Regions from separate parts of the Tenacibaculum xiamenense genome, predicted to be linked through region 1. Evidence: riboswitches for the same ligand, from Rfam matches in the RefSeq annotation. Region 1 holds a riboswitch; the other holds the start of a gene.

The links. Region 1 has a riboswitch for S-adenosylmethionine ahead of ACKTTV_RS14810 (homocysteine S-methyltransferase family protein). Riboswitches for the same ligand answer to the same signal wherever they lie in the genome.
Region 2: it holds a riboswitch for S-adenosylmethionine, as region 1 does, so the genes downstream of both, ACKTTV_RS18995 (O-acetylhomoserine aminocarboxypropyltransferase/cysteine synthase family protein) here and ACKTTV_RS14810 (homocysteine S-methyltransferase family protein) in region 1, are expected to answer to the same signal.

The regions. Positions count from the first base shown of each region.
Region 1 covers NZ_CAZEQU010000034.1:12,475-21,433, reverse strand. The annotation lists gene metH (methionine synthase) at 1-1,257, opposite strand, end outside; gene ACKTTV_RS14815 (hypothetical protein) at 1,307-1,777, opposite strand; gene ACKTTV_RS14810 (homocysteine S-methyltransferase family protein) at 1,761-2,771, opposite strand; SAM riboswitch class I at 2,823-2,926, opposite strand; gene ACKTTV_RS14805 (DUF4393 domain-containing protein) at 4,059-4,880, shown strand; gene ACKTTV_RS14800 (hypothetical protein) at 4,962-5,696, shown strand; gene ACKTTV_RS14795 (hypothetical protein) at 5,766-6,041, shown strand; gene ACKTTV_RS14790 (hypothetical protein) at 6,118-6,429, shown strand; gene ACKTTV_RS14785 (HNH endonuclease) at 6,484-7,221, shown strand; gene ACKTTV_RS14780 (nSTAND3 domain-containing NTPase) at 7,427-8,959, shown strand, end outside.
Region 2 covers NZ_CAZEQU010000039.1:278,461-287,419, reverse strand. The annotation lists gene thrA (bifunctional aspartate kinase/homoserine dehydrogenase I) at 1-2,390, opposite strand, end outside; gene ACKTTV_RS18995 (O-acetylhomoserine aminocarboxypropyltransferase/cysteine synthase family protein) at 2,415-3,707, opposite strand; SAM riboswitch class I at 3,837-3,965, opposite strand; gene ACKTTV_RS18990 (endonuclease/exonuclease/phosphatase family protein) at 4,071-5,048, opposite strand; gene ACKTTV_RS18985 (hypothetical protein) at 5,428-5,889, shown strand; gene ACKTTV_RS18980 (hypothetical protein) at 5,965-7,263, opposite strand; gene ACKTTV_RS18975 (glutamate-cysteine ligase family protein) at 7,264-8,661, opposite strand; gene ACKTTV_RS18970 (gamma carbonic anhydrase family protein) at 8,689-8,959, opposite strand, start outside.

The DNA.
Region 1 (8,959 bases):
CATTAATATTTTTCCAAGAGCTTTTTGCTCTTCACTTTTTTCAGCTTCAATGTACGGATTCAAATAGGCAACTGCTTTTTTCATTACACGAGCCGATTTTACTACCTGTGGTAAGAACATTTTTCCTTCTCCAAAAAGATCTCCAACAACGTTCATTCCAGCCATTAAGTGCCCTTCAATTACCTGAAGTGGTCTTTCAACACTTAATCGAGCCTCTTCTGCATCTTCTTCAATAAAAGCATCAATACCTTTTACTAATGAATGCGTAATTCGATCTTGTAACGGCAATGTTCTCCACTCTAAAGCTTTACCATCATCTTCTTTTTTCTTTCCTTTTACAGTTTCAGCAAAATCAAGTAAGCGCTCGGTAGCATCATCTCTCCTATCGAGAATTACATCTTCAATATGTTCTAATAAATCCTTCGGAATGTCATCGTAAACCTCCAGCATCGCAGGATTTACAATTCCCATATTCATTCCAGCTTTAATGGCATAATACAAGAATACCGAGTGCATCGCTTCACGAACTGTATTATTCCCTCTAAATGAAAAAGAAACATTACTAACCCCTCCACTTACACTGGCATGTGGTAAATTTTCACGAACCCAACGTGTAGCTTCAATAAAGTCAATTGCATTCTTTCGATGTTCTTCCATTCCAGTAGCTACTGGGAAAATGTTCAAATCGAAAATAATATCTTCCGGAGGAAAGTTTACCTTATCTACTAAAACTCTGTAAGACCTTTCAGCAATTTCAATACGACGCTCATACGTATCTGCCTGACCAACTTCATCAAAAGCCATTACGATTACCGCAGCACCGTATCGTTTAATTTGAGTTGCTTCCCAAATAAACTTTTCTTCTCCTTCCTTTAAAGAAATAGAGTTTACAACTGATTTTCCTTGAACTACTTGTAATCCCGCTTCAATAATTTCCCATTTCGAACTATCAATCATAATAGGTACACGAGCAATATCAGGTTCAGAGGCAATTAGATTTAAAAAACGAACCATGGCTTGTTTTCCATCAATCAAACCATCATCCATGTTTATATCAATAATCTGAGCACCTCCATCAACTTGATGTCTTGCTATAGCCAAGGCTTCGTCAAATTTCTCTTCTTTTACTAGCCTAAGAAACTTACGAGAACCTGCTACGTTGGTTCGTTCTCCTACATTAATAAAATTGCTTTCAGGAGTAATAATTAAGGGTTCTAATCCTGATAAACGCATGTATTTACTTTCTGCTTTACTCATTATGAAACGGTGTACAACTGCTGTTAACCAAAGCTAACAGCAGTATTTTTTATTTTACTCTAATATATTTTTCTATGATATCTCTATTGATACCAGCATCCTTTACCTCTTCTTTTCCAAATTGGATAAGGGTATCACCCACTATTTTTACTTTAAATGGAAATTCGTGGTTTCTGATAGCTTCAACACCTACGTATTCTAATTTTTCAACATAATCATCACCATTCAGTGTGTAGCTACCACCACCTCCGTAAAATCCGTCAGCAGTTCCTTTGTTTTGGTTAAAAAATGCAAAGTGACTCTTGTTTATGATTTTAATAAAATCAGTTTTGGACAAGTCCTTTACCTGAACAGAATCCTTTTCTTTAATTTCTCCGTATACCAACTTCCATGTTCCTTCCACTTTTAATGTGTTTTCAGTTTCTGATTTCACTTCTTCGGCTGCGGTTGTCTGGTTACTGTTTTTTTGACAAGACATTGCCAGGAGTATCATACATACTCCGCTAATCATTTTGTTCATCTGTAGGTAGTTTTCTTGGTTTATATTTGGCGGCAACAGTAGCGATTGCCTGTATATGTTCAGGTGTTGTTCCGCAACACCCTCCGATAATATTGATTAAATTCTTTTTTAAATACTCCTCAATTTGATTTGCAGTTTCGTCTGGTGTTTCATCATATTCACCAAAAGCATTTGGTAATCCTGCATTTGGATGTGCAGAAACGGCAAATTCAGTTTTAGGAGCAATAGCTTCTAAGTGTGGTTGTAGTAAATTGGCTCCTAAGGCACAGTTAAATCCAACTGATAACAAAGGAATATGCGAAATAGAAATTAAAAATGCTTCAGCGGTTTGTCCTGACAAGGTTCTTCCAGAGGCATCTGTAATGGTTCCTGAAACCATCACTGGGATTTCTATATTTCGTTCTTCTTTAATTTCTTCAATTGCAAACAAAGCTGCTTTGGCATTTAAGGTATCAAAAACAGTTTCTACCAATAACAAATCAGAGCCTCCATCTAACAAAGCTTCTGCTTGTTGTTTGTAAGCAATACGTAATTCATCAAAAGTTACAGCTCTATAGCCAGGATCATTTACGTCTGGAGACATACTTGCTGTTCTGTTTGTAGGACCAATAGATCCAGCAACAAACCTAGGTTTATGCGGCTCTTTAGCTGTAAACTCATCTGCTGCTTCTTTGGCTAGTTTTGCCGATTCAAAATTTAGTTCATATACTAAATCCTCCATCTGATAGTCTGCCATCGCAATAGTAGTACCCGAGAACGTATTTGTTTCAACAATATCAGCTCCAGCAGCAAAGTATTGTCGATGTACATCTTTTACGGCTTCAGGTTGTGTGATAGATAATAAATCGTTATTCCCTTTTAAAGGAATTGGATAGTCTTTAAAGCGCTCTCCACGAAAATCTTCTTCAGTAAATTTATAGCGTTGTAACATGGTTCCCATGGCTCCATCTAGCACTAAAATTCTTTCTTGTATTTCTTTAAAAATGTTTGACATTCCTGATTTGTTAAGGTGTGTGTTATCAGGAAAAGAGAAAAGTATTTCTTTTCGTTATCTCTCTGTTCTAACAGTAGAATGTAGCACCTTCTTTGATTTTCAAAGGGTTGCCAAGGTTTCAACGGATCTATTCCCTCCACCTTTCTTGATAACACAAGTTAAGTTTATGAACTCGGGTGCAAATAAACGAATTATTTTTTATATAAAGCCATATTTTTAAAGGAGTTTTAAATTTTTAAATGTTGAATTCTTAGTGTTAAATTCTAAATTCTAAATTTTAAGTTTCTATTCGTTAATTTTAAATTTTGATTGTTAAGTTTTTAGCGTGTTGATTTCTCAACAGTTACACTCCTCGAAAGGAATCAATTATTATTTCGAGTGAAATTTTGTATCGAGAAGTCTTTAATAATAAGAATCTTTAATTCGTTCTCGATACCATTTTTAATCTACCCTTCAATCTATTAAAATCACTTGAACTGACAGTGTTTTTTTTTAATATTGAATTCTATTCTTTATAATTTTGACCAAAGAGAAAAATCTAAATAATCAAATAAGTATAAAAAAGAGGCTAGATTTCTCAGTCATACCCTCCTTCGAAATGACTCTCTGTTGTCACTTCGAGTGGAATTTCATGTAGTAAAACGAAATGAAATTTTGTGTCGAGAAGTCTTTCATAAACTATACTTACAACTAGTTCTCGATACCATTTTAATCTACTCTTCAATGGATTAAAATCACTTGAACTGACAATACTATTTAGAATATTGTTTATAGAATAGTATTTTGTTTGTTTTGAGATTAAATAGTTGGTGGTTTAATACAATTAATTGTAAAAAAAATTATCAAATCATTATAAAATTTAAACTAAAAATTGAACAATAGTAGCCGATAATTAAACATTTAAAGAACGAGCATTCAGAATCTGTAATTATCATTAAAGGGAATTGCAATACGCTCATGCACTAAAATCGGACACTTATTATTAAAAAAGTTACGACTACGGGAAACCGTAAGAGGCTTTAAATTCTTTTTTTTATGTTCGCAAAGTAAAGAGAAAGCACAACTAAAAAATTAACTATATACTACGAATTTAGGTCTCCATTATTTAACTGTAACACTCAAAAACCTCTTTTCTTAATATAACAATCTTACTTTTTAGCAAAGCTTTTTAAACAAAAAACTAAATGGATAACAAAACCTAAAAGGTCCAGTTATCAGGGGATATAACCTGAATAAAAATTATATTTATCGAGGTATAACTAGTTGTAGAGTATTTAAAAACAGAAAATGGAAAATAATTCTGACGAGAATAAAGAAACAAATGTAAAGGCAACCATAGATGCCGTTGCAGGATTAGCGAAAGCTATACCTATCTACGATGATGCGGTTCAACCTGCAGCAAAAGAAGTAGGAAAAGCTCTAGGAACTGTTGCAAAAACAGTGAATATTGCTTTAGCACCTATCAAAGTCCTAGTTTGGGGATATGAGCAAATTGAGAATTTCGTAAATGAAAAAGTATCAGACAAATTAAAGAATACGCCTGAGGAAAGGATTACTACGCCTCCACCTGAAGTAGTTGGACCAGCTTTAGAATCATTAAAATTCACAGGTCATAATGAAGATTTAAGGAATTTATTTGCTAATCTAATTGCTAACTCAATGGATTCGGCTACCCTGAAGCATGCTCATCCAGGATTTGTTGAGATAATAAAGAACATTTCCTCTGAAGAAGCGAAAATGCTTAAGCTTTTTAATTTAAGACAGACAATGCCATTAATTGATGTACGGAACGAATTCAAAGATGCCAGAGGCGGCACAGATGTAATTAAAAATTTATCCCAAATCGGAACCTTAAGCGGATGTGTAGATGATAGCCTAACTCCAAGCCTTCTAGATAATTTATGTCGATTAGGGTTACTTGAAATCCCATCGGGGAGTCACTTAATAGATGATAATCTATATACTCCTTTGGAACAATCGCCAAGAGTACAAGCTTTAAAAATTGCAATAGAAAAGAATGAAACCAAGAAGATTGGGTTCACTAGAAAATATATCACTCTAACGACATATGGAAAGCAGTTTTGTGACACTTGTGTGAAGGATAAATAACACTCTACAACAAGATGTATAGTGCATACCCTTCGGGATACGCACCATACACAGACCGTTGTGCAATATTGAAGAAGACGGATGAAACCATATAAAAGAATATTAAGACCATCGAACGTGAATTCGGATAACTTTGGACATTTTCACTTAGTAGACGATCGAAACTGTGTTGAAAGATTTCAACTTGTTCACGCATATCATATTATTGAAAGTGATTTCAAAAAATTATTCGATTATGTTGAATTAAATGACTCTAATAAAAGTACATTTTCTCATCGCATTTATGAATTAATTTTGAGAACGTGTACAGAGTTTGAAACTAACTGTACTGGTATTCTTGACGACAATGGTTATACCAAAAGTGGTAATCTAAATATAACTGACTATTTCAAAATTAATGAAGCATCCAAGCTGAATGAATATGAAGTTAGATTAAATGTTTGGTCACCAAATCCATTAACAATTAAACCGTTTATGGATTGGAATTCAACTTCATTTACAAGTTTATCTTGGTATCAAAATTATAATAGCGCAAAACATAATCGTAATGCAAATTTTCATTTGGCATCACTTGAAAATTTAGTTAATTGTATGGCAGGATTATATGCTGTTCTTGCTTCTCAATTCGCACATCATATTTTTTCCCCTTATCAAATAACTGAGTTCTATTCAAGAGATGATGACGGATTTATTTCTGTTGATTCGAGTGTTTTTTCTATAAAAATACCGAGCAATTGGAATACTTCGGATGAAATAATTTTTGATTGGAACACTTTAAAGAACGATACAGCCCCATTTGATAATTATACATTTTAAAAACATTACACAACAAGGTATAAACTGCATTAAAACGCATTTTATACAGAACGTTGTAGCTTATTAAGAATGACAAAAATAAATCAAGATATATATAAGTTATTTTTAAAATACGGGAGTGAATGTCTTTGGACTAGTGACTCTCGAGTTTCTAGACCTAAAGGAACATCAACAGAAACAGATAAGATGCTTACTATATTGGAAGCAGTTGATCACAGATTAGAAATGATAGCAACTGGAAACTATAGCTCGGAAATAGTAGATGACTTCAAAAAAGAAATTGAAGAACTTAAGACAACAATATCGAAAGATGTTTTTGAATTAATGAAGAAAACTTACTCATAGAGATTTGGAACATTTAGCCACATATAGCACTTTGAATTTAAAGGATTTTTGTAGTAGACTTAAATTCATATTAGATATGCCTGATTTTGTATATGACTATGAGAATGAAACTGAATGGGGAGAATCCAAAAAAGGTAATCTGACTATAAATGTTAGTAAACCTTTTGAAATTGGGACACTTCAAGAATGGGATGATACAGTTCCTGATAAGTGTAATTTTGGGATTTCCATGACGAAGGAAAATATTGCTTTAAATGAGATTAGACGAATTGGACAATTAATTGCTGATGAATTTAGGACATCAGTTTATTATCACCGAACTTGGATAGAGCCAGGAAAGAATATTAAACGAGAAATTGAAATAAAAAAAAGCTACAACACTATATAAAATGCATTAAAACGCATTTTACACTTAACGTTATGAGTTATTAAAACAAATTAAATGCCATTTTCTGAAAAAACTAAATTAGAGGCTAAAAAAAGATCTGCTTTTAGATGTTGTATCTGTCATAAATTATTTGTGGAAATTCATCACATTATTCCTCAAGCGAAAGGAGGTTCTGATGATATTGAAAATGCTGCTCCTCTATGTTCATCTTGTCACGATCTTTTTGGAGGTAACCCCGAAAAAAGAAAACAAATTAGAGAAATGCGAGATTACTGGTGGAAATTAATGTCCGTTAGACAAGAAAAGCTATCTCAAAGTCCTGATTTAAAAGATTATTGTTTAATAGATGAAGATCCTGATAGAATTAATCAACTTCATACTAAACATTCAGTCATTTATCACAATATTTTTAAAGAGGAAGGTTTTGAAAAATCAGCGGAAATATTATTTGACCTTTTATCACACTCTATTAAGGATTCTCCTAATAAGAAAAGAATTCTATTCTTAGATATAGAAGGACATTTAAATGAAAATGGTGGATTTGACCACGATATGTTTGAGCTACAATATCATTTCATACTTAATATAATCTTACCATTTATAAGTGAATGCTATACACCTTTAATATCTGTCAAAAACAATAAACCACAAAGAAAAGATATTCCTGAAGGGATAAAGATTTTTGAGGATAAAGGAAATAATTTATCCGATATGATTAAATCTGATGATGATTACGAGATTTACTTAGCAGATAACAATAGATGGATTAGTAGTAAAAAGAACAATTCATAACACTATATATAACAAATAGGGCGATTAGTCTTTAATTGAAAGGTCGTTGTCTATTTACAAAGTTGCCAAATCTTTTGATTTGGTATTAAAAGAGAAAAATTAAAACAAAATAAAAAGATTTGGATTGTGGTTAATCCGAAAAGTTAGTGTCTTTTTGCACGCCACGTTTCATACACAAGTCCGTTCTCTGCAATTAAAAAACTGAATGAAAAATTATAATTTCCAAATACTTTCTCCTTACGAGTTTGAAATACTATCTAGAGATTTGCTCCAATTACATTTAGATGCGTTTTTGGAATCATTTGGAGAAGGACAAGATGATGGAATAGATTTAAGATGCTCTAAAGGTGAGTATATAGTTGTTCAAGCTAAAAGATATAAAAACTTCAGTTCTTTAGTATCTAATCTTAAAAAAGAACAAATAAAGGTCGAGAAACTTAAACCCGAAAGATATATTTTAACCACCAGTTGTTCATTATCTCCTGCTAATAAGGAAATAATTAGGAAATTATTCAAACCTTATATAAAATCCAATGAAGACATACTTGGAAAAGAGGGTTTAAACAATCTTTTAACAAAATTTCCATCCGTTGAAAAGAACTTTTACAAACTGTGGTTAGCAAGCGTTGATGTATTAAACAACATACTAAATGGCCAAGTAGTTAACCAATCAAAGTTTTTACTTGATGATATTCAAGAAAAAATTGGAGTTTACGTAGAGAATAAAAGTTTTGAAGAAGCTCTTACAGTAATTAAATCAAATAACTATGTTATAATATCAGGCTCTCCAGGAATTGGAAAAACTACCTTAGCTGAAATGCTTGTATTCCACCTTTTAAGTAAAGGAATGGAAGAGTTTGTATTTCTGTCAGATAGCATAAACGATGGCTATAAATTTTACAATGATAATAAAAGACAGATTTTCCTTTTTGATGATTTTTTAGGAAGAAACTTTCTTCAAAATACTTTACCAACAAATGAAGAAAAACAAATTTTACGCTTTATTAATAAAATACAAAAGTCTTCAAATAAAGTATTAATATTTACTACAAGAGAATATATTTTAAACCAAGCAAAACAAAAATTTGATGTCTTCGAAAAGGACTTATCTAAATGTGTCTTAGATATTTCAAAATATAGCACATTGGTAAAAGCGAAAATACTCTATAATCATCTATCTATTAATGAAATGCCATTTGAATATGTTGATGAGATCATTAAACAGGGATATCTTTTGAAAATAATAAAACATACAAATTATAATCCTCGTATAATTGAATCTTTTACTCAAAGAAAATTGTGGGAAGAGACAAAAGCAAGTGAATTCCCTTCAAAATTAATTAACCTCTTTGATGCTCCTTTTTTGGTTTGGGAACACGTTTATGAAAATCAAATTTCATCGATCTCGAGAATAATTCTCAATTCCATACTTATATCTGGAAGTAAAATTGAATATGACCAATTATTCAAACAGGTTAAAGTTTATATTGAACAAAATAAAAATAGTTTTGACTTCACTATAAACAATCATAACTTTAAATTATCTATTCGCGAATTAGAAAATTCACTTATTCAAATTAATAAAAACCACGACGGTAGTTTGGTAATACAATATCAAAACCCTTCGATTCAAGATTTCATTGTTAGCTATATAAATAAAGATAAAGTTGCAAAAAAATATCTTATAAATTCATTACACTTTTTAAAACCGTCACTTAATATTTTCAGCTTAAAATCA
Region 2 (8,959 bases), on a different contig from region 1:
TCTAAAATCTGATCAATAAGTGTTCCTCCAACTAAACCTTTCCCAAATACTGCAATGTTAATCTTTTTAGCTACTCCAAAAACTTGTCCGTGAATTACGTTTAAAGCCTTATGAAGTTGACTCTTCTTTACAATTAAACTTACATTTTTACCTGTAATTGTATTGTTAAAAAGTAACGGTACTATTTGGTTTTTAATTAAGGCGTTATATGGGTGGTGGAACTCACTTAAATCTTGACCTACAATTGAAATTACAGAAACGTCATCAAGAATAGAGATTTTATTTACATCTTTCGTATAAAAGTCATTTTCAAACTCTACCTCTAAAGCTTTTACAGCATTTTCGGCATTTTCTTTATCTACGACCAATCCAATTCCTCTTTCAGAAGAACCTTGTGAGATAATACTTACACTAATATCCTGATTACTCAAAGCTCTAAAGATTCGAGCATCTACTCCAACCTTTCCTAACAATCCTCTTCCTTCGAAATTTAATAGAGCAACATTATCCAAAATTGATAACGACTTGATTCCTTTTTGACTAGATTTTGAGGTAATCAACGTTCCTTTATCATTCGGTTTGAATGTATTTAGAATTCTTAAATTGATATTTTTTTCTAATAAAGGAATGATTGTTTTTGCGTGTAAAATATTCGCTCCGAAATTGGCTAACTCATTCGCTTCAGAAAATGATAATTCTTCAATTTTCTTTGCATCTGCTACTAAATCAGGATTCGCAGTAAATATTCCGTCAACGTGCGTATAATTCTGTAATTCTCCCGCATTTAAGTAATTCGCTAATAAAGAGGCTGTATAGTTACTTCCGTTTCTCCCTAAAGTTGTTGTTTCATCATTTAAAGTTGATGCGATAAAACCAGTAACAACATTAACGGTATTTCCATTATGCGCTTCAAAATACTTGGTTACCTTTTCTTTTGATACTTCGTTAATCGGTTGTGCATTTCCAAAGTTCTCATCTGTCTTTAGTAACACTCTGGCATCTGTTGGATTCGCATTGATTCCCTTTTGCTCTAATAACTCAGAAACGGTTTTAATAGACAACAATTCTCCTTGTGCTAAAACCTCATCTTTAATTTTCGAGCTATAGTCGCCCAACAAACTTACACCTTCGAATAATCTTTCTAAACGATCAAACTCTTTAGAGAAGTCAATCAATGGAGTTACCAATGTTTGCTCTCTTTTAAAGGCTTCAAGCTGCTCAGTATATGCTTCATTTTCAGCAGCTTTCTCTAAAATACTTTCTAGAGTATCCGTTGCATTTCCTCTTGCAGAAACTACCACTGCTATATTCTCTCCTTCGTTAACTTTTTGTTCTATAATAGACACTACATCATGGATTCCATCATTCGATAATGACTTTCCTCCAAACTTTAAAACCTTCATTTTTTTATTCGTACTATTTTTATTGAATATAGGTTCAACAATCTTTTTTAGTTGTTCGTATTCGATTAGAAATGCATCATGTCCATGATCTGAATTAATTTCATCATAAGTTACATTTGGATGCACTGCTGCTAATTCTTTTTGTGTTTCTCTGTTTTCTTCGGCAGTAAAAAATAAATCAGAATCTACTCCAACGATATGAATATCGGCTTCTATCGTTTCTAATACATTCAGTCCTTCTCTACCTTTTGTTACATCAATGGTTTTTAACAATTGATTCATGAGTTTATAGGAAGCTAACTGATAGCGTTCCTGTAACTTTTTTCCATGATGCAATAACCAACTTTCAACATTAAAAATTTGTAATTCTTCATTTTTAGTTCGTTGAAAACGCTTCTTAAAAGATTCTGGCGTTCTGTAGCACAACATGGCATGAATTCGTGCATCATGCACTGGATTGTTTGAATTGGTTAAAAACAATTCTTGAATTTGACAATTGGCTATTAACCAATCAGTCGATTTCCAATCCGTAGCAACAGGAATTAAGTGCTCAGTTATTTTTGGTTGTATGACTACCATTTCCCAGGCAATTCCTCCTCCTAATGATCCTCCTATAAGGGCAAATAACTTTTCAATTTTAAGTTTTTCTAACCCTAACAAAAAAATCCTTGCAATATCTCTTGCTATAAAACTTTTATAATCATCAATTAAAAAATCATCATAACCATTTCCAGGAATATTAAAACAAAGTATGGTGTACTCATTTGTATCAATTACTTTATTTTCTCCTATTAAATCTTTCCACCAACCATCTTCTCCAGCAACATCGCTATTTCCAGTTAATGCATGATTTATTAAAATTACAGGTGCAGTACCCAGTGCTTCACCAAACAACTGATAACTTAATGGTAAATTACTGAACTGGGCACCACTTTCTGTAACGTAACTTTCAATTGTTACGTGATTTAAATTTTTGTTTAAACTCATTGATTGTATTTAGAAAACAATTTGTTACGCTAATGTTTCTTCAGATATTTTAGCAAATGCTTCTTTAAGGTCTGTTTTTAAATCTTCAACATTCTCAATTCCAACAGATAAACGTATTAAGTCTTTTGTAACTCCAGTACTTTCCTGTTCATCATCGGCTAATTGTTGATGCGTTGTACTTGCTGGGTGAATAATTAAAGATTTTGTATCTCCAATATTGGCTAATAATGAAAATAGCTGTGTAGAATCTGCAATAGTTTTTGCTGCTTCGTAACCTCCTTTTGCTCCAAAGGTAACAATTCCACTTTGACCTTTTGGTAAATATTCATCGGCTAAAGATTTGTATTTACTACTTTCCAACCCTGGGTAATTTACCCAAGCTACCTCTTCCTGTTCTTCTAACCACTTGGCTAAGGCTAAAGCGTTTTCACTATGCTTTTTTATTCTTACTTCTAAAGTTTCTAACCCCTGTATTATTTGGAATGCGTTTGTAGGACTTAAGGCTCCTCCGAAATCACGTAATCCTTCTAAGATTAACTTAAATGTATATGATGCGGCTCCTAATGCTTCGTGATATACTAATCCGTGATATCCTGCAGAAGGCTCTGTAAACTCAGGGAATTTACCATTTGACCAGTCAAAAGTTCCCGCGTCTACAATTACACCTCCTAAAGAATTTCCTTGACCTCCAATATATTTTGTTAAGGAATGAATCACAATATTTGCTCCGTGTTCAATTGGATTTAATAATGCTGGTGTTGCAACTGTATTATCAACAATAAATGGTACTTGTGCTTTCTTTGCATGAGCTGAAATGCCTTTTAAATCAAGCACATCTAATTTTGGATTCCCTAAAGATTCAACAAAAAATGCTCTAGTATTCTCTTGAACTGCCTTTCCAAAATTTTCAGGATCCGAAGCATCAACAAAAGTTGTTGTAATTCCTAACCTTGGTAATGTTACTTTTAATAAATTATAAGTACCTCCATACAAACTACTTGAAGCAACGATATGATCTCCAGCTTTTAATAAGGTTAATAAACCTGTTGAAATAGCAGCCGTTCCTGAAGCAAAAACTACCGCTCCAATACCTCCTTCTAAAGCCGCTAAACGCTCTTGTAATATTTGATTAGTTGGATTATTTAATCTTGTGTAAATAAACCCTAGTTCTTTTAATGAAAATAAATTTGCGGCATGATCTGAATCATTAAATACATAAGAGGTTGTTTGATAAATAGGCACTGCTCTAGTTCCTCCCGTTTGTTTTACATCATGTCCTGCGTGCAACGCGTTTGTTGCGAATTTTTGTGTACTCATTTTTCTTGTTTTTGAGTTAATATTAAATTAAACCAAAAGTCAAAACACATCTCTTTTTAGATGTTGCTTACTAGAAAAATGTTATTAAGAAATTTTAAGAGATTCTTATAAGATTTTGAATCTTCTCATGGGTTATCTATCCTATTTTACTTTGTGGTTAAAAGCAATATTTAGGTAGAATTTAGCACCTTCTTTGCATAGAGCAAAGGGTTGCTAAGGTTTCATCGGGTCTAATCCCTCCACCTTTCTTGATAACATCGTCAATAAGTCTTTGAACTTTTCCGAGTGCAAATATTTTAAAAATAAGTTTTAATATCCAAACATTTTTTATGTTTTTTTCTCGAAAAGGATTTCTGAAAGTTCTTACTTCAACTTAAATTGCATTTCAACAGGCAGATGATCAGAGGCTTGACCAAAACTTTTCAACACACTTCCTTTTTCATACCTAATTGTATTTTTTGTGTAAAAAATATAGTCTAACCTTTCATAAGGTTTTTCAGAGTCAAATGTTAAGTCATAGCTCGATTCAGAATAAGCTGCATTCCCAATATTAGGCAAGTCAAATATTTTCTTGATAGCAGCATCTTCATAGGTTGGATCACTATTAAAGTCTCCCAATAAAATAGTTGGATTTGTTTCTGCATAGTGCTTAAAAATTCTAACAACCTTCTCTAATTGCTTTATTCTGGTTTCTTTATCAAATGCCTCTAAATGAACGTTCAACACAACAATTTCTTTCCCTTCAATAACTACTTTCACAATTTGCAAAAGCCTATCCAAATAAAATGCTTCCCTATAAAATGGATTATTTGAAACTCTCTCCAAAACAATCCTTTCGTAATCTTTTAAAGGATATTTACTAATTATCGATTGCCCCGAAATTACTTTTCCGAAATGCATATTTGGTGGCCAATATGGAAAGGGAAGGTAGTTTTCATCCCAGTTGATTCCTTTTGCTGAATATGGATAGCCTAGCTTTAAAATTTCTTCTTCCTGATCAATATTGTACGAGCGAGAAGCATCATAGTCAATTTCCTGAAAAGCAATAATATCAGGATTTACCTTCTTTATTTCTGTTAGTACTTTTTCTAAATTTTTATCGAATAACTCTTTTGGTTTGGATACAGCTCTGTTATTGGTCATACCACTTAAATACCCAATATTATACGTTACAATGCTATAAATTGAATCGTTATCGATAGATACTGCGTATTTGTTCTTTGACAGCTGAGCATAACTGGATTTATCTAATGTTGGCGAAGATGCCCAAAAGAAAAAAGCCAACACTCCCACAAATAATACAATTATTAGTTTAATTAGAACTTTAAAAAATTGCTTCATTACGAAATAAATTTTGGTTTAGTTTTCATCTGAAATTTTTCAATTATCAAATGTAATTCGTCAAGAGTTATTTTAAATATTAAAACTTCCCATGGCGTATTTCGTACTCCTTCATCCCCATAAATACTGAATTATCAGAGCATAACATTTTTAGCTAGACCTTAAAAAAATGTTAATATTAATTTCAAATTTAAACCTTTTTGATTTAGCAATGTCAAAGTAGTGTAATTAAATTTAAAAGATTACAACAAATTTCTCTTTTGAGAATTTAAAGTAATTTATTGTTAACAGGAATTATTTGATGAAGACAAAGTCTTTTTTAGGGAAAAAATAAAAATTACCCAACAAAAAAGTATTTATAATTTATAACGTATTACAGATGAAAAAAATAGTAGCAATTTTAGTAGTGGCTTTCGGTTTCAATTCAGCCATCATAGCTCAGGAACATAAAAAGGAAAAATTTGAAGAAACTTTAACTGTTGATCAACAAACCGAACTAGCGGTAAAAAAAATGACATTAAAGCTTGATTTAACAACTTCACAACAAGAGAAAATAAAACCTTTTTTAGCCGAACAAATAGCAGATAGAAAGGCAATGAGAGCGAAGAGGAAAGAAATGAAAAAAAATAAACAGAAACCCTCTTCTGAAGAAAGATATAAGATGATGAATGCAAGATTGGATAAACAAATTGCTTTCAAAGCTGAAATGAAACGCATTTTAAACGCTCAACAGTATGATAGATTTGAAAAAATGGCTGATCGTAAAATGCATAAAATGAAAAAGAAAATGCACAAAAAAGGTAAAAAGCGTAGGAAGATGGAGCATGATGACGATAAATAGTAGTAGATGAGGAATTCATAGCCTCGGATTAGTTTTGTAAAAGCTCGGTTTTAAAACCGAGCTTTTTTGCTTTGTCTAGTTGATATTATCATATAAAACAACTGGGCTAAAACCATAGCCTTTCTTATTATTATCGGAAAAGTGAATTCTATAATTAAGAGTTCCTTCATCTGTTTTCTCAACATAACCTATTCTTGCCATAGGAACAATAATTAACTCCTCTCCATAAGCGGCTGTCATAAACCTTAATTCAACTATTTTATCAAGTTGATCATCAGTTGTAAAAACTTTATACTTAATCTTCTCCTGGGCAATATAATTGGATATTTTCTCTTCTAAACTTTCTAATATCTCCTCGTTAGGCTCCAGAATTAAATCATTTCCTGCTGCTCCCCATTTGTGCTTCCAAACGAAATCTTTATAGTGTAAATCATTCTGTTTGAAAAGGTGCTTAGTATTTGACAACTCATAGCAATTAGGATTATACTCATGTTCTATATAAGGGCACAACCTCTTAGAGATTTCAAATTGCTTTATAGGATGATTAAGGTATTTCAGATCATTATATTTTTTATCAAATCTAAATTTCCAACTATCTGAATCTTCCGGATAATTATCCTTGTAAAGAGCTTCCGTAATTAACACCCTATTATAAAGAGCTTTTATTTTTACAAAGTCATTTCTGTTTTTGTAATAAAGAGAATCGTTATTCTCCAAAATTTCTTTTATGTCGACTATTTTTACAGGAACATTCAATTCTTTTTGGGTCGCAAAAAACTCAAACTTCGTTTTTTGCTTGTCAATTTCTCTATCAACTAATACTACCTCTTGACTTCCCTCTACCTGAAATATTTTGTTATAGAATTTTATAAAATCATCCCAATTGGTATTCATATTTTCAGCGAAAACAAATGCATTAGAATCTGATATAGAGTTTAGTACCATTGTATTCATTTTAGCTGCACTTATTGGATAGGTAGCTACCGCTTGAAACTCTATATTTTGCAATCCTTTTTCTGTTACGGCCATATCAAAACTCCCAAAAGTAAAGTCTCCTTTTGCTTCAATATCAATAAGAGTTTCTATTGATGGTTTAAATCCCTCAATAGAAGAAATATTCTCGTATTTACCTTTAAGAACTTCCTTTATAAATGCTACAAAACTATCTGAAAATCTTTTATCTAGTTTTACATAATAGTTCCCTAGTTGCATCTTTTCTCCATTTTTGAAATGATACTTTGATTCGAAATAATTTAATATTCTTTCATAAGTTTTTTCAGGGATCCTTTCTAATTTCACAAATTCATGAATATCAATATTCTTACAAGGAAACTTATTGTCTATACTTGTTTTAATCATGTTTAATTTATTCATTTAGAAAGACAACTCTTTTAGGAAAGCATCGATTCCTTGTTCTTCAAAAATTTCAATGGCAATATCAGCTGGTGATTCTCGTTTTTCAAGTCTATGATATAGAGGAGTTAAAAACCGTTCTTCATTCATATTTCTCTTTAACAAACCGTCTTTAGCTATATCTAGCAATTCTTTTATTAAAGGAACGATGCTTATGCGTCCAATAAAAATGCGCATTGAATTTTTAATAGCATTTACTCGTAACTCCTTCCAAAAACTTAAAGGATATCGCCTTTCAAAACTTTTAGCTACTTCTAAATTTTCAATTAAACCTAAAGTAAGGGCAGTCGTTGATAAGGTTTCAGAAGGAGGTTGCTGACAGCACATTCTACTTTCAATAGTTCCATGTTTGGGGACTAACCTAGTATTAAACCAAGTGCAAGAAAACATCTGGTTAACATCTTCAATTTCAGGTTTTATTTTTATAATATCTCCATTCAAAGATTCGACAAAACAAGGCTCTTCTCCTTCCAAATATTCGGCATATGTTTCTTTATTTAAAATTTTATAAAAATGCCCTTCCCTTTCGATTAAAAAGGGTTTAAAATTCAATAGGTACTCAATGTAATCGACTTCATCTTTGAATTTAGGAGGTATCCCAATTTGTTCTTTTCGGTTTGGAAAGCAATGCTTCCATAAATCCTCACGATTTGCCTTAACACCTTTTTCCACCTTACCTAGCCATATAGGAGAATTAGCACAAAGTGCTATTTGCAAACCAGACAAGGCATTTAAGGTATTTATAGCTAAAATTGTTTTTTCTTCTTCTATTTCAACATGACATTGATTCGATGCCGTTATTGTTAAAAGGCATGCATCAGATCCTTTATTTTCTGGAACAATATTATTTGATGAAAATTTATTGAAGAAAAAATATCTCTCCTTCGGCATCATTAAACTTAATGAAGGGTCACCTAATGGTTGAATTCCGTATCCTAACATTAAACAATTGTGCATTTTAAAGTACCCTTTTAACAAGTTTAAGAGCTCTGATAAGTAATGCTCCAGCTTGATTAAATCAGTTTGCGGAGCCAAAACAAGCTCTATGATACTATAACCTACATCAGTAGTAACGGAATCATAAAAACAATTGAATTTTTCAAAACTATCGTTATTGATAATTATGGCAGATTCTACTTCTTTACCCTGTTTGTCTGTAACAAGTTTGAAGCCCTCTTTTTCAAGATAAAAAAACATATTTTTTATAATTGAATATGGAGCGGCATTTCCGTCGATAGTAACGATTGGAATTTCACATTCGATTCCAATTCCTCTAGGTTTATGTTTATTCTTATAAGTGAAGGATTTTTTAAATTTCGTAGTTAATTCATGGTTAAGTTTGATTCTTTTTTTTTTCATTTTGGGGGATTAATATAATTTGGTTATTTATTCTTCAAACCAACTGGAGTATTTCACATAATTATTAGCTATACGATTAATTTCTCCTGAAATTAGCTCCTGTGAAATATCCTTTACTTTTTTAGCTGGAACACCAGCATAGATACTACCACTTTCAACGTGTGTATTTTTAGTTAAAACAGCTCCTGCAGCAATAATTGAATTTGACTCTATAATACAATCGTCCATAATAATGCTACCCATACCTACTAAAACATTATCATGAATAGTACATCCGTGAACGATAGCATTATGTCCT